Regions from separate parts of the Paenarthrobacter sp. E2MeOHC11 genome, predicted to be linked through region 1. Evidence: riboswitches for the same ligand, from Rfam matches in the RefSeq annotation. Region 1 holds a riboswitch; each other region holds the start of a gene.
What was found. A riboswitch is a leader RNA that binds a small molecule or an ion and turns the genes downstream of it on or off. The one in region 1 is predicted to bind thiamine pyrophosphate.

Region 1 (7,015 bases):
ATACCCGAGCCGGCGGCGATGGATGCCGCTTCCACCTTGGTCATCATGCCACCGGTTCCGACGCCGGCCTTGCCGGCCTTGCCGATGGTCACGTCCTCAAGGTCCTGCGGACCGCGGACCAACGGTATGCGCTTGGCACCCTGGGACGGCGGGCCGTCATAGAGGGCGTCGACGTCGGAGAGCAGCACGAGCGCATCGGCGCGGACCAAGTGTGCCACCAAGGCAGCGAGCCGGTCGTTGTCGCCGAAGCGGATCTCGTGCGTTGCCACGGTGTCGTTCTCATTGACCACCGGCACCACACCGAGATTGAGCAGCCGGTCCAAGGCACGGAAGGCGTTGGTGTGCTGCGTGCGCCGCATGAGGTCATCGGCAGTCAGCAGGACCTGGCTGACCGTGACGCCGTGGGCACTGAACGCCTGGGTATAACGCGCCATGAGGAGTCCCTGGCCAACGCTTGCTGCGGCCTGCTGGGTTGCAAGGTCCTTGGGCCGTTTTGCCAGGCCCAGCGGAGCCAAGCCTGCAGCGATGGCACCGGAGGACACCAGAATGATTTCGGTGCCGGCATTCCGCTTGTCGGCGAGGGCATCCACCAGTCCGGCAAGGGACTTCTCGGAGATGCCACCTTTGATGCTGGTCAGCGAGGAAGACCCCACCTTGACCACAATCCGCTTTGCGGTGGCGAGGGCCTGGCGTTCCAGGCCCTCAGCCGTTGTCGGAGCGTTGATGGTCCTAGTCGTCATCACCGGAGTCCAGGGTGCTTTCCCTCACGGTCTGCGCACGGCGGCCGCTGACGGATTCAGTCCAGATGCCCGCCTTGCGTTCGGCTTCGAGCTCGGCGCGCGCGGCTGCCTTGGCTTCGCGGCGCTCGATCTGTTCGTCACGCTTTTGCGAACGCGTCGGACGGTCACCGATGTCCGCAACACGGATGTCGGTGCCTCGCGGTGTCGCCAGAAGTTCAGCACCGGCCATCATGGTGGGCTCCCAGTCGAAGACCACGCCGTCGTCTTCGCCGATGACAACGGTATCTCCGGGCTTGGCGCCAACCTTGAAGAGCTCGGTTTCGACACCCAGCTTGGCCAGGCGGTCGGCGAGGTAGCCAATGGCTTCCTCGTTGGTGAAGTCCGTCTGCTTGACCCATCGGACAGGCTTTTCGCCCAGAACGCGGAACAGCGGCTCAAGGTTCTTTTCCTCGCGGCGGATCTTGAAACCGGACTCGTTGACTGCCCTCGGACGCAGGACGGGCGCGGCAACCTTCGGAGGAGCAATCGCTACTGCGTCGCGCGCTGCCTTGACGATCTCCGCCATGGCAAAGCCCAGCTGACGCAGGCCCTCATGGCTGGTGGCTGACACTTCGAAGACCCGGTATCCGCGTGCTTCCAGGTCCGGACGAACGAATTCGGCCATGTCCTTGCCATCGGGGAGATCCACCTTGTTAAGGACAACAAGCTTGGGACGTTCGTTCAGCGGAACAACCTCACCGTCAACACCGGCGTAGCTCATGTCAACCGCGTATTTCTCCAGTTCGGCCTCAATGATGGCGAGGTCGGACAGGGGGTCGCGGTCAGATTCGAGCGTTCCGCAGTCCAGGACGTGCACCAGCGCGGCGCAGCGCTCAACGTGGCGGAGGAAGTTGTGGCCAAGGCCCTTGCCTTCACTGGCGCCCTCGATCAGGCCCGGGACGTCGGCAATAGTGAAGCGGACTTCGCCGGCCTGAACCACACCAAGGTTGGGGATGAGGGTGGTGAAAGGGTAATCGGCGATCTTCGGCCGGGCGGCAGACATGGCAGCGATGAGGCTGGATTTACCGGCAGAGGGGAAACCAACCAACGCAATATCTGCGATGGACTTAAGTTCCAGGACAATGTCGCTGGATTCACCTTCGATGCCCAGCAGGGCAAAGCCCGGGGCGCGGCGCTTTTGCGATGAAAGGGAAGCATTGCCCAAGCCGCCCTGGCCACCGGCGGCTGCGATGAATTCGGTACCCTCGCCAACGAGGTCGGCCAGGACTTCGCCGTCCTTGGTCTTCACTACTGTGCCGTCAGGGACCGGAAGAATCAGTGTCTCGCCGTTCTTGCCACCACGCCAGTCGCCCATGCCCGGGCCACCGTTGGTGGCGTGGCGGTGGGGAGCGTGGTGGTAGTCCAGCAGCGTTGTGGTCTGGGCAGATACCCGCAGGATGACATCGCCACCGTTACCGCCGTTACCCCCATCGGGGCCGCCAAGCGGCTTGAACTTTTCCCGCTTTACGGAGACACAGCCGTGGCCGCCGGTTCCGCCGGATACGTGCAGGACTACCCGGTCTACAAAGCTCGCCACGTGGATCTCCTCAGTTGCTGTCTTACAGCGTTTGTTGCTGTTGCCAGCGCTGTTGCAAAACCAGCGCGCCTGTGGGCGCCCCAGTCGATTGTAATGCGGTTAAAAGAACGGTGGAGCGGGCCGATTGGCCCGCTCCACCGGTTCAGAACTTGTTGTTACTCTGCAGCTGCAGCAGCAACGATGTTCACTACGCGACGTCCGCGGCGAGTACCAAACTCAACCGCACCGGCCTGCAGGGCGAACAGGGTGTCGTCGCCACCGCGACCGACGCCTGCACCCGGGTGGAAGTGGGTTCCACGCTGGCGAACGATGATTTCGCCTGCGGAAACTACCTGACCACCGAAGCGCTTTACGCCCAGGTACTGAGCGTTGGAGTCACGACCGTTGCGAGTGGAACTCGCGCCTTTTTTGTGTGCCATGTGAAATGCCTGCCTCTAAATTTCTGGGGAAACTGAAAAACCTGAACAGCGGGTAACGAAAGTTACGCGATGCTGGTGATCTTGATCTTGGTCAGTTCCTGACGGTGACCCTGACGCTTCCGGTAGCCGGTCTTGTTCTTGAACTTCTGGATGACGATCTTCGGACCACGGAGGTCCTCGAGGATCTCAGCCGTGACCTTGACGTTGGCCAGTTCCGCAGCTGCGGAGGTGACCTTGTCGCCGTCAACCAGGAGCAAGGCGGGCAGCTCAAGCGTGCTGCCGGCTCCACCGGGGACGCGGTTAAGCGTTACGTAGTCTCCAACGGAAACTTTTTCTTGGCGGCCGCCTGCGCGGACAATCGCGTACACCACTTGGGTACTCACTTCTCTCGACGTTTATAACTAAATTTGCGTGCGGAACCTTGAACCGGAATCAGGCCTGGTTCGCGCTGTGCCTCAACGCCGTGGACTTCTGATCGAAGTCCGCGAGTCATCCCATGAACAATTCCAAGGGGCATAACCCAAGTGTTGGCGTAAGCACCGAAGATCAAGATTACGCTAGTTTGACCTTCAGCTGCAAATGAGGCCGGGTCCGGAGGCTACCGCGTGACTTGCGTCACCAGTTGTAACGGACTCTCCCGGCACCGTGCCCATACAGCCTACAGGGTTTGGGCACAATTAACGCGATTAAGCCCGCGACGCGCGGTAGTGCCGGCTTATCCGGACGCTGAAAGATCCAGGAATCGGGCTACGCGTGAAGCCGTGGAGCATCGAAAAACGCTGTTTCATAGCGGCAGGACTGGGCGAAGGCCTCCACCATGGCGGCCCTTTCCCTCTCGGAAGCTGCCATCGCAGCGCCATCAGTGAAGTTGATCGCATTCCTGGTAGCGGCAGCGAAATCCTCGTCCGCGTACGTCGTGAGCCACGCCGCATAAGGGTGCTCCGTTGGAGCCCCTGCTTCCACGTACGCTGCATGGAGCTGCTGGCCCACTTCTGCGTACAGCCAGTAGCAAGGCAAAATTGCCGCGAGCACCACCGCATAACTACCGGAAGCCGAAGACGCCAGCAGATGGTCCACGTACGACTTCGTGACGGGACCGGTGGCCGTTGACGCCTCCCGGGTGCTCAACCAGTTCCGGTGAAGCTCCGATTCGACCTCAAGGCACTGCTGTGACGCTTTGGCCCAGAACAGCTGTTCCTTCTCGCTGGGAGCAAGGGCGCCGGCGCGGGCCAGGACCCTGGAGTACCCATTGAGGTAAATGGCGTCTTGGGCAAGGTAGTAGTTGAAGGCGGCTTCCGGAAGGCTGCCGGATTGCAAGCCGTCAATGAAGCTGAGCTTGTAGATTGCTTCAAGCTCCGGGGTCGCTTCCTTCCATAGCACCGACGCGAAATCTCCCGGCCTCGGGCCCGCATGGTGGTGGAAGTGGTGCACTGGTCCGCTTCCGTGGCCTACTTCGAGAATGTCGGAATGCGTCAACGCCTCGATCAACCATGGCTTCACCTGACGCAATGACGCCTCCCAGTCACCGGTACGGGCCTGCGCAGTGGCCAGGGCCGAGGACAGGGAACAGCCCGTGCCGTGACTGTTTGCCGTCTCCACCCGCGGACCGGGCACCTCGATGACGTCCTGCCGCAACAACCCGCTGGTGTTCACCAGCGCATCAGGGCATTCGGAACCGGCCAGATGGCCACCCTTGACCAGCACGGTGTTGCCGCACTCAGCGGCCAGCCGCTTGCCCTGATCCAACGCCGAGGGCCAGTCAGCGGCCTCCGGCTCCCCCAGCAGCATGGCAAGTTCGGGCAGGTTAGGCGTGATCAGGTCTGCCAGCGGCAGGAGCTGGCGCAGGGCCTTCCCGGCGGACTCCCGCAGGAGGCGGTCACCGCTGGTGGCGACCATCACCGGGTCAAGGACCACGACGGCGGGACGCACCGCTTCGAGCCAGCCGCGGACTTCGTGGATCACGGCCGCGTCACCAAGCATCCCGATTTTGACTGCATCGATGGCAATATCATTGCTGATTGCCTCCAGTTGCTGGCGCAGGAACTCCACCGGAGGAACATGGACAGCACGGACTCCCACAGTGTTCTGCGCAGTCAGGGCGGTGATGGCTGCCATGCCGTAACCGCCATGGGCTGCGATGCTCTTCAGATCAGCCTGGATACCTGCGCCGCCGGATGGGTCCGAGCCTGCGATGCTCAGTACCCGCGGTATTTGCCGGCCGGAAACGGCCAACGGGTAGACGGGAGAATACGACGTTGAAGTCATGGGGACATCCCTTCGCCGGTGCTAACCGGACAGGTTCAACGGGTCTGGATCTCAGCCTGGCCCAACGCCCGGCACCCCGTGTCAGTCCCCAAGCGTAGCCGGGAAGGGCTCGGTCCCGGGAACCGTGCCACGCCAATGGCCGGATATGACTGTCAATGCCTTCATCCACCTGACCAACGCATTCGCGAAGCCGGGCTTGCAGTGGACAGCAAAGGGCCCTGCACCACCCGCCTGTGGCGGATCGTGCAGGGCCCTCATGCTTGGGTTTCCTTGCCCGTGCTAGAGCTCGGAAGCCGGTACCCCAACCCCCAGGATAATGGGCTCCTCGGACGCTGCCTTCTTGGCCGGTTCCATGGGTGCTTTGGCCTCGTGTGCCGTTCCTTGACCAACCGAGGCAGTCACCTCATGGTGCTCGACGCTTGTTTCGTTAGCCGCACCTTGCGCCCTGCTCGCGCTGCGGTTGCGGCGGCCACGGCGGGCCCGCGAGGCGGGAACAGCTTCGGGATCCGCTTCGACGGCCTTCGGAGCAAACAGCGCTTCGGGCTTTTCCTCAGGAGCTGCGCCAAGGTGGGAGAACGCTTCAGCCAGGAGATCAAGGCTCATGGCAGGCTTTGCGGCCGGCGGTTCTTCGTGGTGTTCACCGAACGGCAAAGCAACTTCCTCCCCACCGAAACGCAGGACCGGCGTGGACCTGCCTTCGCGAACTGCGGCTTCCTCTGCCTCGGCGGGCGCCACGGACTGAGCGGCAGACTCCTGCTGTCCAGCTGCCCGTGCCTGTTCTTCTGCACGGTGGACTTCGTCGTCGTGCAGGTGCGCGGCATGGGCGGCAGCGGCAATCGTGGCCAAAGCAGCCCTGGTCGCCTCGGCCTTGGCCTGCTTCGCCGGATCCTGGGGCTCAGCGGGAGCAGCCGGCGCAGCCGGCGTCGACGTGGTGGTGTGGACCTGCGCGGACGCTTCGGCAACGGGCTGTCCCCCGCCCTTGCCCCGGCGACGCTTGCGTTCCGTGCGGCCAGCAGGCTGCTGGGTCTCCGTGTGGGGGCGGTGGTGTTCGGCGGCCACGACGTTGGCGCGGCGGTGCTCCACAGGTTCATCGTGCGTCACGACGCCCCGGCCGGCACAATGCTCGCACTGCTCACCGAAGACCTCCAAGAGGCCGGTGCCCATGCGCTTACGGGTCATCTGGACGAGGCCCAGCGACGTCACTTCGGCCACTTGGTGCTTGGTGCGGTCGCGGCCAAGGCATTCCACCATGCGCCGGAGGACGAGGTCGCGGTTTGATTCAAGGACCATGTCGATGAAGTCGATGACGATGATGCCACCGATATCACGCAGCCGGAGCTGGCGAACTACTTCCTCGGCCGCTTCAAGGTTGTTCTTGGTGACCGTCTCCTCAAGGTTTCCGCCACTGCCGGTGAACTTGCCGGTGTTAACGTCCACTACGGTCATGGCTTCGGTGCGGTCGATGACCAACGAGCCACCTGACGGGAGGAAGACCTTCCGTTCCAGCGCCTTGTGGATCTGCTCGTCGATGCGCCACGCAGAGAAGATGTCCTGGTCCTTGGTCCACTTTTCAAGGCGGCCCACCAGATCTGGGGCGACGTAGGTCACGTAGGCTTCAATGGTGTCCCAGGCGTCGTCGCCGGAGACGATCAGCTTGGAGAAGTCCTCGTTGAAGACATCGCGGACAACCTTGATGGTCAGGTCCGGTTCGCCGTACAGCAGTTCCGGAGCCAGCACCTTGGTCGAGGAAGCCTGCCCCTCGATGCCTTCCCACTGCGCGCGGAGGCGGTTGATATCGTGCGTCAGCTCTTCCTCCGACGCTCCTTCTGCGGCCGTGCGGACAATGACACCGGCGTTTTCCGGCAAACGATCCTTCAGGATCCGCTTGAGGCGGTTACGTTCGACGTCCGGCAACTTGCGGGAGATGCCGGTCATGGAACCGCCCGGCACGTACACAAGGTAGCGGCCCGGCAGGGAAATCTGGCTGGTGAGGCGGGCACCCTTGTGACCCACGG
Region 2 (7,015 bases), 1.5 Mb from region 1:
AAGCTCCTGCCCGTTCACGTCCTCCCCGGCGCCCTCGCGTCATCGGCACCAACGGCCGACCTGAGCGGAGACACCGGGTGCGTCCTCTGCACCGAAAGCCTCCCCGGAGTAGACGACCGAAGTTTCCGTGGGCCCGTGGCCCGTTACGTTTGGGACCTGTCCGATCGGCGAAACAGCCGATGGATTGTCCCCTTCGGCGCCTTGGGTACGCCGGACCACCAGCATTTTGCCGACCAACTCCCCCTGTGGACCGCCGGGCAACTCGCCCCTGTGGTCACTGACTGGTCGGCCCTGGCCAAAGACATTCCCTAACCAACCCCGTTCACCGCATCAGCCCCCCGAAGGAAATCATGACCACCACCACCGAGGACTACTCCGTCCGTACCACCGTCTACTCAGAAGACCTCGAAGGATGGGGTGAGCTGCGCCTGGTTCCGCTGGTTCCCGGCGAGGACATCGACCTCATCTTCGAGTGGGTTACCCAGCCCCGCGCCAAGTTCTGGGGAATGACCGAAAACTCCCGTGAGGAAGTCCTGGGGATCTACGAGTTCCTTGACTCGTTGGAGACCCACCACACGTTCCTTGCCGTCCTTGACGGAGAGCCGTTGGCACTCTTCCAAACGTACGAGCCCCTGCACGATCCCGTCGGCGAGGCCTATCCCGCCCGGGAGGCCGACATCGGCATGCACTTGCTGCTCGCTCCGGCCACGCGGCCCATTCCGCACTTCACGCCAAAGCTCGGCACTGCCCTCATCCAGTACATGTTCACCTTGCCGGGCAAGGACCGGATCGTGGTGGAGCCGGACTCCCGCAACGCCAAAGCCCTGCGCCGCCTGGAAGCCACCTGCTTTGAGCTGGGACCCATCATCCAGCTTGCGGAGAAGGAGGCCCAGTTGGGGTTCCTGACACGGGCAGGCTTTGACGAGATCCAGGAACAGAAGGCTCCCTAGTCCCCCATCACACAAGGCGAAGTGCCGCCGGCGCCCCCAACAGGCCGGCGGCACGCTTGTGCCCAGCTCGTTAGCGCGTGAAAGCGCTAGCGCCAGACAAAACTCCAGGTTCCAGCGCCTACAGCCGTGAGCACTGCACCCGCTGCGATGATCACACCGCCAAGGACCACCCAGGCGTCCAGCATCGAATACGTGGATTCGCGCGCCCACGTTCGCTGACCTCCGCCGAAGCCGCGCGCTTCCATGGTTACTGCCAGCCGCGAAGCCCTCCTTACGGCCTGGACCAAGAGCCCGAAGCTCTGGCCCAGCATGGCCTTCAGCCGCTGGAGCGGGCTGCCCTGCGAACCCACGCCGCGGGCACGGCGGGCCATGCCGATGGTCTGCCACTCCTCCGCCATCAGGCCCACCAGCCGCATTGCTGCCAGGGAGCCCAGGACAAAGCGGTGCGGCAGCTTTGCTTTCTGCGCCAGCGCATCGGCCAGGTCAGTCGGATCCGTGCAGGTCATCAGCAGGATCGCCGGGAGGGCAATCGCCAAACCGCGCAGCATGAAACCCAGCCCCAGCTCCAGGGAACCTTCGCTGATGGACCAGAGTCCGACGTCGAGCAGTACAGCGCCGCTGTCCGCCGCCACAATCGCCGTGCTCCAGCCGCCGATCGCCGCCGCGATGATCAGGGGCCAGGCGCGCTGCCACAAGAGCCGCAGGGTAAGCCCGGCCAGCGGGAACAATGCCAGTTCCGCAACCAGCGCCGTGGACGCCGACACCCAGTCGATGGACAGGGCCAGTACCAGGGAAATCAGGAAAACCGATACGAACTTCGCCAAGGGGTTTGCACGCGTCAGCAGGGCATGGTTTCCGCGGATGTTCAGTGCGTCCCTCATGCCGCACCCGCTTCCTGATGCGCAACATTGCCCTGTGCCACAGGTCCCAGCCGCAGCTCCGTTCCCCCGAGTACTGCACTGAATTCCTGGTCGTGGGTCACCGAGACCACTGCCGTTCCGGCGTCCAACAACTCCGAAAGGAATGACGCCAGCTCAGCCCAGGTGTTGGCATCCTGGCCGAATGTGGGCTCATCCAGCACCAGGACCTTCGGATGCGCCGCCAGAACCGTGGCCACCGAAAGCCGCCGCTTTTCCCCACCGGACAACGTGTAGGGATTGGCGTCCACAAGGTGCGTCAGCCTCAGCCGCTCCAGCAGTTCATCCACGCGTTCCTCGCCATGGCCCAGATGCTTGGGGCCAAACATGAGCTCGTCCAGGACCTTGCCCGTGACAAACTGGTGCTCCGGTTCCTGGAACACCGTCCCGATGCGGGAAATCAACTGGTCAGCTTTCCACGTGAACGGGTCAATACCCGCCCCCTCGGAAAGCTCGACGGCGGCACTCACCGCACCGTCCACCGGCGCCAAAAGGCCGGCCAACGTGAGAGCGAAAGTGGATTTGCCGGCACCGTTCGGTCCCGTGATGGTCAGGGCCTGGCCAGCCCTGACCTGTGCGCTGATGCCCGTTTGCACGGGAACAGGCGGGATGGTCTTGAAGCCTTTGCGCCGCGGTTTTTCCCGGGATACTGCGAGGTCCTGGGCTGCCAGGAGAAGCGTGGAAGTCTGGGGCCGGTTCTGCCGCGTCCGGGTTGCCGGAACGTATCCCGGCACCCACACGCCAGCCGCCATCAGCATGGTGCGTGCCTCGGACAGGACCTGCTCCGGAGGGCCGTCCAAGAGGACTCCGCCCGCGGCCTGCCCGGCGCCCGCAGCCGCGCTCGACCCCGCCACCGACCCTGGCTGCAGGACCACGATCCTGTCCACCAGGTCTTTCCACACAGAAACGCGGTGTTCCACCACAACCAGGGTGGCACCGGTCTTATCGAGGCAGCGCTTCACCGCATCACGGACCTCCAGCACACCCGCCGGATCCAAGTTGGCCGTCGGCTCGTCCAACAGGATCAGCCCGGGTCGCATCGCCAAAATGCCCGCAAGCGCAAGCCGTTGCTTCTGCCCTCCGGAGAGTGCCGCCGTTGGGTGATCCAGGGCCAAACCGCCGCCGGCAGCGGTGCGCAGCCCGACGTCGTCGAGCGCTTCATGGACGCGGGACCAGATCTCGTCCCGCGGCACGGCCAGGTTCTCGGCGCCGAAGGCGACGTCGTCACCCACGCGGGAGAGGACCACCTGGGTTTCGGGGTCTTGCTGCATCAGGCCGGCGCGGCCACGCTGTTCGCGGGGAGCAACGCCGTCGATCAGCAGGGAGCCGGTCTCGTCCGAGTCGTCTTCCTCATCACCCAGCACGCCGGCCAAGGCATGCAGGAGGGTCGATTTACCGGCGCCCGAAGGACCCAGCAGCAACACCCGTTCGCCAGGTTCGATCCGAAGGTCCAGACCCTCAATGGCAGGCTGGGCCCGGCCGGCATGCCGCCACCCCCAGCCCTCGGCTGAGATGGCGGCAGGCCTGACCGTGCCGCTTTGAGTCGCGGACATCAGCTGAAGACTGGCTCCGAAGCGGCCTTGCGCGACGCGAAGGAGCTCAGGACGCCGGTCTTCGCCAGGCCGCGGGTGGCGACCCAGGACAGTGCGCCTGCGATGATCGCGCCGGAAATGGTGGTGAAGCTGATGTAGGCAAGCTTGTCGATTGCCTCGTACGCGATGTTCCAGCCCCACGGAAGGAAGGAGTCGTTCAGGCCGCAGAAGAGGCCTGCGCCCGCGCCGGCGAGGAGGGCCGTGGGCAGGTTGAACTTCTTGTAGCGGAAAGCGGCGAAGATGAGCTCGGCGCCGAGTCCCTGCAGGACTCCGGAGATCAGCACTGTGGTGCCGTACTGCGAGCCCATGATGAGCTCACCGGTGGCAGCGACGGCTTCGCAGAACAACGCTGCGCCCGGCTTGCGGATAATGAGCATGCCCAGGACCGCGGGGATCATCCAGCCACCGGCGATCAGGCCGGTGAGGGGAGGGTACGTCGCGTTCAGGGGAATGGATACCAATGCAGCGCCCTGGGACCAGGCCCAGAAGATCACGCCGCCGGCGATGGCGATCAGAGCCGCCACAACGATGTCTACAACACGCCAGTTATAACTGGTCTTCTTCACGTTTACCGTGGTCATTTTCTGCCTCCTGAGGTACAGGAGGGGAAAGTGCTACCCGGATTCTCCAGCCGGCCTGCGCCGTCCGGATCCGGACACTCTGAGAAGCTCGACTCCCTTGCGCCGGTACTAACCGGATCAGGTTCGAGGGTCTGCGGCTGTCCGCACTCTCAGCGCCCTCGCGTCTCCTGCATCTCTGCAGGGTCCGACGGCGGCGCTCCCCTGTCGTTATCAAATCTGCCCTGATGGGCGGGTTCAGTTTACACCTGCGTCCATGGCGGGCGCTGGCCCGTTGCCCGCCTATGGTCACAATCGGATCAGCGCGCCCCGGGCCGGACGCGTTCCAGGCGTGCGTTGCGAGGCCCGCCCTACACCCCTCCCGCCGGTTTTGGCCTGCACACCAGGCCCCACAACGAGACCTGAGAGAATGATCCAGCAGACTCGACCGCGGCAAAGGGGCATATCTCATGACGGACCTACCCAAGCAGGATCACCCCGCAAGCGACACCACGGCGCCGGAACCTCGCCTTGCCGCCAGCGTCATCCTGCTCCGCAACGCCCCCGGCGGTCTCGAAGCCTTCGTCCAGCACAGGGTCAGCACCATGGACTTCGCTGCCGGAATGGTGGTGTTCCCGGGAGGCCGGGTGGATGCTGCGGACACGTCCGGCTGGGACTACCCCGCGGAGCTGCTCCAACACCACGCGGCCCAGTGGCGCCAAAGCTCCATAGGCGCTAATCCTGCGCAGGCGACCACGAGCGCGGGTACGGTCCTCACAGCCGCACTCCGGGAAGTCCAGGAGGAGGCGGGCCTGAGCATCCACTCCGCCGACCTCCGTCCATGGGCCAACTGGGTCACCCCGACGGACATGCCCAAGCGCTTCGACACCTACTTCTACATCGCCAAGCCTGCGCCAGGGGCTGAGCCCCAGCACCAAACCACTGAGGCCTGGCAGTCTCTGTGGATGCCAGTGGACGGAATTCTGGCGGCAGAGGCGGCCGGAACACTGAAACTGATGCCGCCCACCTATTACCTGCTGAAGGAAATCGCAGGGTTCGGCTCAGTGGAAGCGGTGTGGTCCGCGGAGCACACCGTCGTTCCGGTGCTCGCCCCGGTGGGTTCCATGGCCGCGTTCCTCAAGGAACGGGAAAACCGCCGGTAACAGCGTCCGCCCGGCCTTTACGGCTAGGCTGGGGACATGAACCTCTTCTTCAAGCTGCTGGGTACCGGAGTGAGCCTCGGAGCAGGCTTCGTCGGAACCAAACTCGTCAATAAAGGGTGGGAAAAGGCCACTGGCAACAAGCCACCCACAGGCAACGATGACTTGGAGACGAGCCTGCGCTCGGCCCTGACATTCGCCTTGATCTCTGCGTTCGTGAGCACCCTCATCCAGGTACTCGCCAGCCGCGGGACGCAGCGTGCCATCGCCCGCTTCGCCAAATCCAAGGACATCGTCTAGGCACCACCCGGACAACATGCAAGCGCGGGGCCACCATCAGTGGCCCCGCGCTTTTTGCCTATCAGTCGTTCAGATGAGCAGCCGTTCAGCGGTCGTTGCCAGGCTCTTGCCCGGCGGCCGCCCGTTGAACCACTGCCTCGAGTTCATCTTTGGTGAGCATCTCGCGGTGACCGTGCTTGGTGCGGTAGGCGGAGCGACCCACCATGTGGGCAGAAACGGGCGCCGTCAGCAGCTGGAAGATCCATGCCACCAGCAGGACCGGCCACACCCACCAGGTGCGCATCTGCAGGCCTATGGCGGCAAGCATGAGGAACAAACCCAGTACCTGCGGCTTGGTGGCAGCGTGCATGCGGCTCATAAGGTCCGGAAAACGGAGCAAGCCGATAGCAGCACCCAGGGACATCAGGGCGCCCACCACCAGGAACACGGCGGTCACACCATCGATCACGACATCGACGCCGGTGGGATCAGGACTCATTGTTCTGTTCCCTCCGCTCCGCCACAAACCGGGCAACTGTCACCGATCCGATAAAACCAATCACGGCCAGGGCTACCAGCAGCATCAGGTTGTTGAGGTGCCTGTTCATCGCCATGTCGATCGCGAGTGCAGCACCCAGGATTGCGAGCAGGACGTCCGAGGCCAGCACTCGGTCCAGCAAGGACGGGCCGATGGCTATGCGGACGATCGCACCTGCGGCAGCCAGGCTGAGGATTACAGCCGTGACCACGAGAATGGTTTCCTTCATCGCGTTGCCCCTTCCATTCCCGGACGTATTTCGGCCTTCAATGCTTCGACTTCTTCGCGCGTGCCCATGATCCTGATCAGCCGCGCTTCGATGGTTTGGACTTCGTCGCGAATTTTGTCGATGTCCGCTTCTTCATAGATGTTGAGCGCGTGCAGGTAGAGCGTGGATGTCGACCGGTCCACCTCCACCACAAGGGAGCCCGGTATCAGCGAGATGACGTGCCCGGTGGCCGTCACCATCAGGTCCGAATGGCTCCGCAACGGGACAGCGACGACGGCGCTGCGCACCTTGGGACCTTTTGCCACAGCCAGGAACAGGACCAGGAAGCTCGCTGCCACCACTTTGGCGAGGAACATCAGCGCGAAGGGAATGGCGCGCAGTATGTTGAACCGGCCGCTCAACTCCACGGGCGGGAGGTAGAACAGCTTGGCTACCAACACGGCGATCAGGGCACCGAACAGGAGGTTGCCAGGGCTGAAGTCCCGCCACAGCGCACCCCAGACGATGACCAACCAAATGAGCAGCGGCAGCTCGGTGCGGAACGAAATCGGTTTGCGGCTCATTTGGAACCACCCGTCTGCACTTCATCCGGTTGCGCAAGGGGCGGCACCTCAACGGAATCGCCCAGGACGGAGTGGATATAGGCCGAGCGGTCCAGCATGATTCCCGCGGAACCGTCCGCCACCCGGAAGAGCGGGCCGGCGAAGACCGTCAGGGCGACGCCGAACACCACAAGGCCTGCCGTCGAGCCGACCATGGTCCGCGGCAAAACCCCTACGTTGCCCGGGGTCTG
Region 3 (7,015 bases), 440 kb from region 1:
GAGCAAGCCTGTGCTGTACCAGCACTTCCCCTCCAAGCGAGAGCTCTACATGGCCCTCCTGGACAGCCACTTGGCAACGCTGACGGAACTGATGCTCAGTGCCTTGAACTCCACCACGGACAACAAGGAACGCGTTAAGGCTGTGATGCGCGCCTATTACAGGTTTATCGCTGATGACGACCAAGCCCACCGCCTGGTGTTCGAGTCCGACCTTATTAATGATCCCGATGTCAGCTCCCGTTTGGAGACTTTCAACAAGACGTTCGCCGACGCAGTCGCCCACGTCATTGCGGAAGACACCAAGCTGCCGCCCCTGGAGGCACAACTTCTTGGCCGTGGTCTGGCTGGAATGGCGCAGGTCAGCGCGCGGTACTGGCTTGAAACGGATGGAAACCTGGACCTCGATGTGGCCAGTGATCTGATCTATCGTTTAGCTTGGCGCGGAATCAGTCGATTCCCCAAAGAGTCCTAGGCTACAAATAGAGGACTGACTTAACACTTGATTGGCTTGGAGGCCTTGCTGTGGAAGTAAAGATCGGCATTCAGAACGTTGGCCGTGAAATCGTGCTCGAATCCGCTTTGGATGCCGATGCCGTTGCCAAGATCGTGGCCGAAGCCGTGTCCAAGGGCTCGGAACTGCGCCTGACCGATGAGAAGGGCCGCCAGATCATCGTCCCCGGCAGTGTCCTGGGTTACGTGGAGATTGGCGCCGAGGAAGTCCGCCGCGTCGGTTTCGGCGCCCTCTAGGGCATTGCCCACCTAACGTCGTCCGCTAAGGAGTCTTAATGCTTTCACTCGTGGTGGTGGTTCTGGCCACCGTTGCCACCGGCTTCATCGTGTGGGCCAACGACAAGAGGCACGGCAAGTACGGCATCGCCTTGCCGGCCGGCGTCTCTGCAGCCGTGGGCACCCTGAGCTGGATCGCTTTCATTAGTGCCGGTCTGGGCTACCAGCCAGGCGCAACGTGGATCCCTTGGGTCCTGCCGATCGTTCTGGGGACAGCTGCCGCCGCCGGCGTAGTGGTCTTCCTGGGCCGAACACGCACCCAGCACGATACTGCCGCCCTGACCAAAGCACTGAGGCTCTAACAGCGACAACCAAGCAACAGTGACCATCGCCCCTCGGGTGATGGTCACTGTTGCTTTAACGCTCCGCCAGTCCTGTTCAGGCGCCCCGATAGCGCTCCGGCTGGGCGGCGGCACCAATCCCGGCTGCGGCCTCACTCACGGAAGCCGCGGCGGCGACGTCGCGTTGGGTCACCTGCCCACCCGCATCGTGGGAGACGTAGCGCACGAACACCCGGTTGTAACGCCAGTCAAGATCCGGATGATGGTTTTGTTCTTCGGCGATCCGGCCGATCGCGGCGATAAGAGCCAGGGCAAGGGCCGCCGTCGGGGTTTTATAGACGGTGACGAGGCCATCCTGATATCTCCAGTCCGGAAGGTCCCGAAGAGCGCCTTCGACATCCGCCTGAGTCAGGTGGTCATCGTTGCCCGCCACGACTACTCCTTCCACACAGGAGAACCCTGCATCTAGAGGAACTCCGCCCGGCCCTCCATGGCTGAGGACGCCAAGGCGTGCTCTCGCCGCGGAATCCGGCCTGCTTGCTTGGCCAGCCTACCGGCGATGACGGCGTGTTTGAAGGCTTCGCCCATCTGTACCGGGTTCTGCGCCCTGGTCACTGCGGTGGCCAACAGGACGGCGTCGCAGCCCAACTCCATGGCGAGGGCGGCGTCGGATGCCGTCCCGATTCCAGCATCGAGCACCACCGGAACTGAGGCCCGGGACACGATGAGCTCGATGTTGTGCGGGTTCAGGATGCCGAGGCCCGTCCCAATGGGTGAGCCCAACGGCATGACGGCAGTGGCTCCCAGGTTCTCGAGCCTGAGTGCCAGTACGGGATCATCATTGGTATAGGCGAAAACCTTGAAGCCCCGGTTCACCAGTTGTTCCGTTGCATCCACCAGCTCCACGGCGTCCGGAAGCAGTGTGTGTTCGTCCGCGATGACTTCCAGCTTCACCCAGTCGGTCTCCAGGGCCTCGCGCGCCAGTTCAGCGGTCATCACGGCGTCCTTGGCAGTGAAGCAACCCGCCGTGTTGGGCAGCACGCGGATGCCATGGTCCACAAGGAGTTGGAAGAGCGATCCGGTTTCGGCCGGCGAGTAGCGCCGCATGGCCACAGTGGTGAGCTCGGTCCCGGAGGCCAGGAGTGCGGCGCCCAGACCGTCCAGGCTCGGGGCACCTCCTGTCCCCATGATCAGGCGGGAGCCGAATTCGACGCCCTCGATCACCAGCGCGTCGGTAGGTACGTCCGTGGTGCGGACCTCAGTGTTTGCTGTTGTCATGCTTCAGCCTCCTTGGACTGCGGTAACGAGTTCGAGTTCGTCTCCGGCGGCGAGCGCTGTCGCAGACCATTGGCTGCGCGGCACCACCTCGGAATTGCGCGCGACGGCGACACCCAGCTTGCCGCCGTCGGCTGCCTGTCCGCGGTGGTCCAGGACGCGGCCGGTGACAGCGGTGACGAGTGTGCTGACGGAAGCGTCCTCCGGCACTGCGTGGTCGGATCCGTTGAGTTTGATGTTCATGCTGTTTCCTTACTCGGAACGTGTGCCGGCGTAAGAGCCCGCGATAGGGATGTGTTGGTGGCGAAACGGTCCGGACGGAAGTGCGCCCATCGGGGGTCTGCCGAACCGTTGATCAGGTCGCACACGATCCTGGCGGCCACGGGTGTCAGGAGAACACCGTGACGGAAGAATCCTGTGGCGATCACCAGCCCGTCAACGTCTCCGCTGGTAGTGGCGACGCGGCCAAGAAGCGGTGCATTATCCGGAGTCCCGGGGCGGGCCCGGGCTGTTGCTTCAAGGAGTTCCAATTCCGCCACGGCAGGGACCAGGGTTTGGGCATCCCGCAGAAGTTGATATACGCCGCCGGCTGAGACAGCGTTGGACGACGCAGACAAGCCGTCCTCGCGTTGGGTGGCCCCGATGACCACGGTGCCATCATCCCGGGGAACGATGTACACCGGTACGCCGCGCACCATGCCGCGGACTGTGGAAGTCACCAACGGCCGCAGGTGGTCGGGGACGCGAAGCCTGAGGATGTCGCCGTATACCGGCCTCACAGGAAGGCTGAGACCGTCAGGGAGTCCGGACAACTCCGCGGCCCCCAGACCGTTGGCCACCACGGTTTCACTGGCGTGGACAGTGGCGCCGGAGTCGAGCTCCACTCCTGAGACGCGCCCACCGTCCCACAACAACCGGCGGGCGCCGGCACGGACCCCGTACCCGTCATCCGTTCCGTGCACCCACGTAGCGTCCCGGTGCGAGTGGTTCTCCAGTTCAGTCACCAGGCAGGCCGCCAGCTTCCGGGGATCCACTTGGTGATCGGCCGGGATGTCGAAGGCGCAGGAGATTTGCGGGCTGAGGAGCGGCTCGCGCACCCTCGCGTCGCGAAGGGCCAGCGGTTCAACGGCCAGGCCGGCTCCAAGCTGTACGGCGCGGAGATCGGCGAGCGCCCTGCGGTCGGCGGCGTCGGCACCCACGGCGAGTGTCGGCGTCGCGCGGTATCCAGTGTCAGTACCTTCACGGGAAAGTGCGTCCGCGAAGGACGGCCACAGGTGCGAAGACTCCAGCATCAGTTCCAGGAGGTCTTCCTCCTGGTAGTGCAGTTCGCTGACAGGGGCAAGCATCCCTGCCGCAGCGTAAGTGGCTCCGGTTGCCGGTGCGGGATCGATCAGTGCCACCGAGCGGCCCAGCCGCCGGGCTCCGTGGGCGATGCCAAGGCCAATAATGCCGCCCCCAATGACCGCCACGTCTGCGTGGAGGGGGGTATGGCGGGATTCTGCCATTCGTTTCCTTCCCTACGCCGGTACTAGCCGGATCAGGTCAAGCGGTCGGCGCTGAAGCCCTCTCAGCCGGACGGTCATATAACGAACGTCGCGGCTCCCGCAGTACGTGCCCAGTTTAGAGGAACTACTCTGGTTTCCATGACCCAGCCTGATGCCCTCTCCGCCGCCCGCCTGTACTTGTGCACCGATGCCCGCAAACAGCAAGGCGATTTCGAAGACTTTGTGGACGCCGCTTTCGAGGGCGGCGTGGACATCATCCAACTCCGCGACAAGGCGCTGGAAGCGGCCGAAGAATTGGAAATGCTGGCTGTCCTGCGCAGCGTGGCCCAACGTCATGGAAAGCTTTGGGCAGTGAACGACCGCGCCGATGTTGCCGGTATTTCCGGGGCTCCGGTGTTCCATGTCGGCCAAAAGGACCTCCCTTTGACGGCCGCCCGGACCCTCCTGCCGAACGTCACGGGAATAGGCCTGTCCACGCACACCACTACGCAGATCGATGCCGCAATCGCCGCGTCGTCGAGCCCCACCGGACTGGACTATTTCTGTGTCGGCCCCGTCTGGGCAACACCGACCAAACCCGGTCGGCAAGCCGTCGGTCTGGACCTGGTCACATTTGCCGCGAAAGCGGTCAAACACGCAGAAGTGGATCTCCCCTGGTTCGCCATCGGCGGCATCGACCACAGCAACGTGGAGCAGGTGGTTGCCGCTGGCGCCAGCCGCATCGTCGTCGTCCGGGCCATCACTGAGGCCACGGATCCGACAGCGGCCGCCAAGTCGCTGTTGCAGGCACTGGACACCGTATAGCGGAAGCAAGCGGCCAGGAGGTTACGCAGTCAGGCCGAGGCCTGTCATCCGTCGTGCGTGCTTCTCGGCGAGCTCGCCGGTCAGCCTCTTGACTGCTGCACGGGCGTCGCCACCGCTCCTCAGCGTGGGCCCCAGCTGCGGGTGTTCCGTGCCGACGCGTTGGGCCTGCGTCAGTGCTTCGCCCACCAGGCGTCGGCCCCAGAGGGCCAGACGCGAGGCCAAGCGGGGGTCATCGGCCAGTGCCCGCCTGAGCAGGACACGCAGGACCTCCGTTGCCTGATCGGGAGAAGCCACGCGATCAACGAACTGTTGGGTCGTGGCATCAAGGAATACCGCGACGGCCCTGTAAAAGTCCGATGACACGGTATCGATGACGTAGGCCTTCATGACGGATTCGAACCAGTCCCCTGGCTTGGTGCGTTCATGGAAGTGGTCGAAGGAGCGCTGGAACGGCAGCATGGCCTCTTCGGGATCGATGCCCATCTCGGCCAGCCGATCGTTGAGGAGTGCAAAGTTTCCGTAGGCGCCCACGGCGATTTTTGCCAAGACTGAGCGGTCATGAAGCGTGGGGGCGTAGCGGGAATCGACGGAGAGCCGCCCAAACGCTGACAACTCGCCATATGCCATTGCTCCAAGCAGCTCCGCGGCGAGTTGCCCGGTTGAAGCTGCAGCGTCCGGGGAAGTGCCCATGATCCAAGACTATCCGCCGGATTCGGGCTAACCTGATTTTCGTGTCACATCATCGGATTGCACCCAACGTCGACGATTCGTCGGACCAGCTTGCCGCCGCACTGGCTGCCCTGAGGACCGAGCTGGACCTTCCTGGTGCATATCCGGCAGCGGCCGTAGCAGAAGCACGCCAAGCCGTGGAAACCCTGAAGTTGCCGGACCGGGACATGCGCGAAATCCCCTTCCTGACCATCGACCCTGCCACGTCGACAGACCTGGACCAGGCGTTGTTCATGGACCGCTCCGGTGACGGATACAAGGTTCTCTACGCCATCGCCGACGTGCCGGCCTTCGTGGTCCCCGGCGGCGCCCTGGATGCCGAGACACGGCAGCGCGGGCAGACGTTCTACGCTCCTGACGGGCGGATCCCCCTGCACCCGGAGGTCATCAGCGAGAACGCCGGAAGCCTGCTGGCCGGCCAGGTCTGCAGTGCGTTCGTCTGGGAATTCGAGCTGGATGCGCAAGCGGATGTGGTGGCAGTGTCGATGGCGCGCGCTGTTGTTCGCAGCACTTCCAAGCTGAGCTACACGGGCGCCCAGCAGCAGATCGACGACGGAACAGCCCCACCCGTCCTGCAACTCCTGAAAGAAGTTGGCCTCAAGCGCGTTGAACTCGAACGGCTGCGCGGGGGCGCAAGCCTCAACATGCCGGAACAGGAAATAGTACAAGCGACCGACGGCGGCGGGTACAGGATCGCTGCCGCCCCGTCCTTGCCTGTGGAGGACTGGAATGCCCAGATCTCCCTCATGACCGGCATGGCCGCCGCCCAACTGATGCTTGACGGGAAGGTTGGCATCCTGCGGACCATGCCCGCGCCGGACGACCGTTCGCTGCTCCATTTCAAACGGCAGACCGTCGCACTGGGAAAGCCTTGGGACGGCAAGACCTCCTACGGCGAATACCTCCGGACGCTGGACGCATCCGATCCCAAGCAACTGGCCATCCTGCACTCGGCCGGCACCTTGTTCCGCGGCGCCGGCTACACTCCGTTTGACGGGGAGGTGCCCGCCAATGTGGTTCAGGCAGCCATTGGAGCTCCCTACGCCCACACCACCGCACCGTTGCGGCGGCTCATTGACCGTTTTGTCCTGGTGATCTGCGAAGCCCTGAGCAATAACCACCCGATACCGGCCTGGGCGCGTGATGCCCTGCCCTCCCTGCCCGACATCATGGCGTCCTCGGATCAGCTGGCCGGACGCCTCGAGCGCGCCGCCTTGGACACTGTGGAAGCGGCGCTGGTGGCCAACCACGTCGGGCAGGAGTTTGACGCCGTGGTCATATCCGGGTCCAAGCCTTCAAACGGCAATGCCAACGGAAAAGGCACGGGCAACGGTAACGGCAATGGAAACGGGAGCGGTCCTTACGGCGTCGTCCAGATTGCCGAACCTGCCGTGACTGCCCGCTGCGACGGCGAGTTGGAGTCCGGGACCAACGTTCGGGTACGGCTGGTGAAGGCCGATATTGCCAGCAGGGAGATCCGGTTCCAACTGCTTCCCTGACGGCCTTCCCGGCGGCGATCCGGGCTTTGCCGGCGCCAGAGGATAGACTAAGCCTGTAGTAATGGATGCCCGGTCGTTGATTCAGTGAATTTTTGAACTCAACAAGCCCGCCCCTACGCGATCTTGAGATGTACCA

Region 2: another riboswitch for thiamine pyrophosphate. It lies ahead of ACSSVG_RS13035 (ECF transporter S component); the one in region 1 lies ahead of thiD (bifunctional hydroxymethylpyrimidine kinase/phosphomethylpyrimidine kinase).
Region 3: another riboswitch for thiamine pyrophosphate. It lies ahead of thiO (glycine oxidase ThiO); the one in region 1 lies ahead of thiD (bifunctional hydroxymethylpyrimidine kinase/phosphomethylpyrimidine kinase).

Annotation. Positions count from the first base shown of each region.
Region 1 is NZ_CP196673.1:4,238,205-4,245,219, reverse strand. It holds gene proB (glutamate 5-kinase) at 1-740, opposite strand, end outside; gene obgE (GTPase ObgE) at 730-2,316, opposite strand; gene rpmA (50S ribosomal protein L27) at 2,472-2,735, opposite strand; gene rplU (50S ribosomal protein L21) at 2,798-3,106, opposite strand; gene thiD (bifunctional hydroxymethylpyrimidine kinase/phosphomethylpyrimidine kinase) at 3,483-5,000, opposite strand; TPP riboswitch at 4,991-5,089, opposite strand; gene ACSSVG_RS19725 (Rne/Rng family ribonuclease) at 5,280-7,015, opposite strand, start outside.
Region 2 is NZ_CP196673.1:2,775,603-2,782,617, reverse strand. It holds gene ACSSVG_RS13055 (penicillin acylase family protein) at 1-312, shown strand, start outside; gene ACSSVG_RS13050 (GNAT family N-acetyltransferase) at 351-950, shown strand; gene ACSSVG_RS13045 (energy-coupling factor transporter transmembrane component T family protein) at 1,037-1,831, opposite strand; gene ACSSVG_RS13040 (ABC transporter ATP-binding protein) at 1,828-3,420, opposite strand; gene ACSSVG_RS13035 (ECF transporter S component) at 3,420-4,040, opposite strand; TPP riboswitch at 4,117-4,253, opposite strand; gene ACSSVG_RS13030 (NUDIX hydrolase) at 4,487-5,179, shown strand; gene ACSSVG_RS13025 (DUF4235 domain-containing protein) at 5,216-5,476, shown strand; gene mnhG (monovalent cation/H(+) antiporter subunit G) at 5,562-5,954, opposite strand; gene ACSSVG_RS13015 (MrpF/PhaF family protein) at 5,944-6,222, opposite strand; gene ACSSVG_RS13010 (Na+/H+ antiporter subunit E) at 6,219-6,785, opposite strand; gene ACSSVG_RS13005 (Na+/H+ antiporter subunit D) at 6,782-7,015, opposite strand, start outside.
Region 3 is NZ_CP196673.1:3,794,288-3,801,302, reverse strand. It holds gene ACSSVG_RS17735 (TetR/AcrR family transcriptional regulator) at 1-472, shown strand, start outside; gene ACSSVG_RS17730 (DUF3107 domain-containing protein) at 523-747, shown strand; gene ACSSVG_RS17725 (hypothetical protein) at 786-1,088, shown strand; gene ACSSVG_RS17720 (4a-hydroxytetrahydrobiopterin dehydratase) at 1,165-1,500, opposite strand; gene ACSSVG_RS17715 (thiazole synthase) at 1,533-2,345, opposite strand; gene thiS (sulfur carrier protein ThiS) at 2,349-2,585, opposite strand; gene thiO (glycine oxidase ThiO) at 2,582-3,847, opposite strand; TPP riboswitch at 3,840-3,958, opposite strand; gene thiE (thiamine phosphate synthase) at 3,986-4,651, shown strand; gene ACSSVG_RS17695 (ferritin-like fold-containing protein) at 4,673-5,341, opposite strand; gene ACSSVG_RS17690 (RNB domain-containing ribonuclease) at 5,383-6,879, shown strand.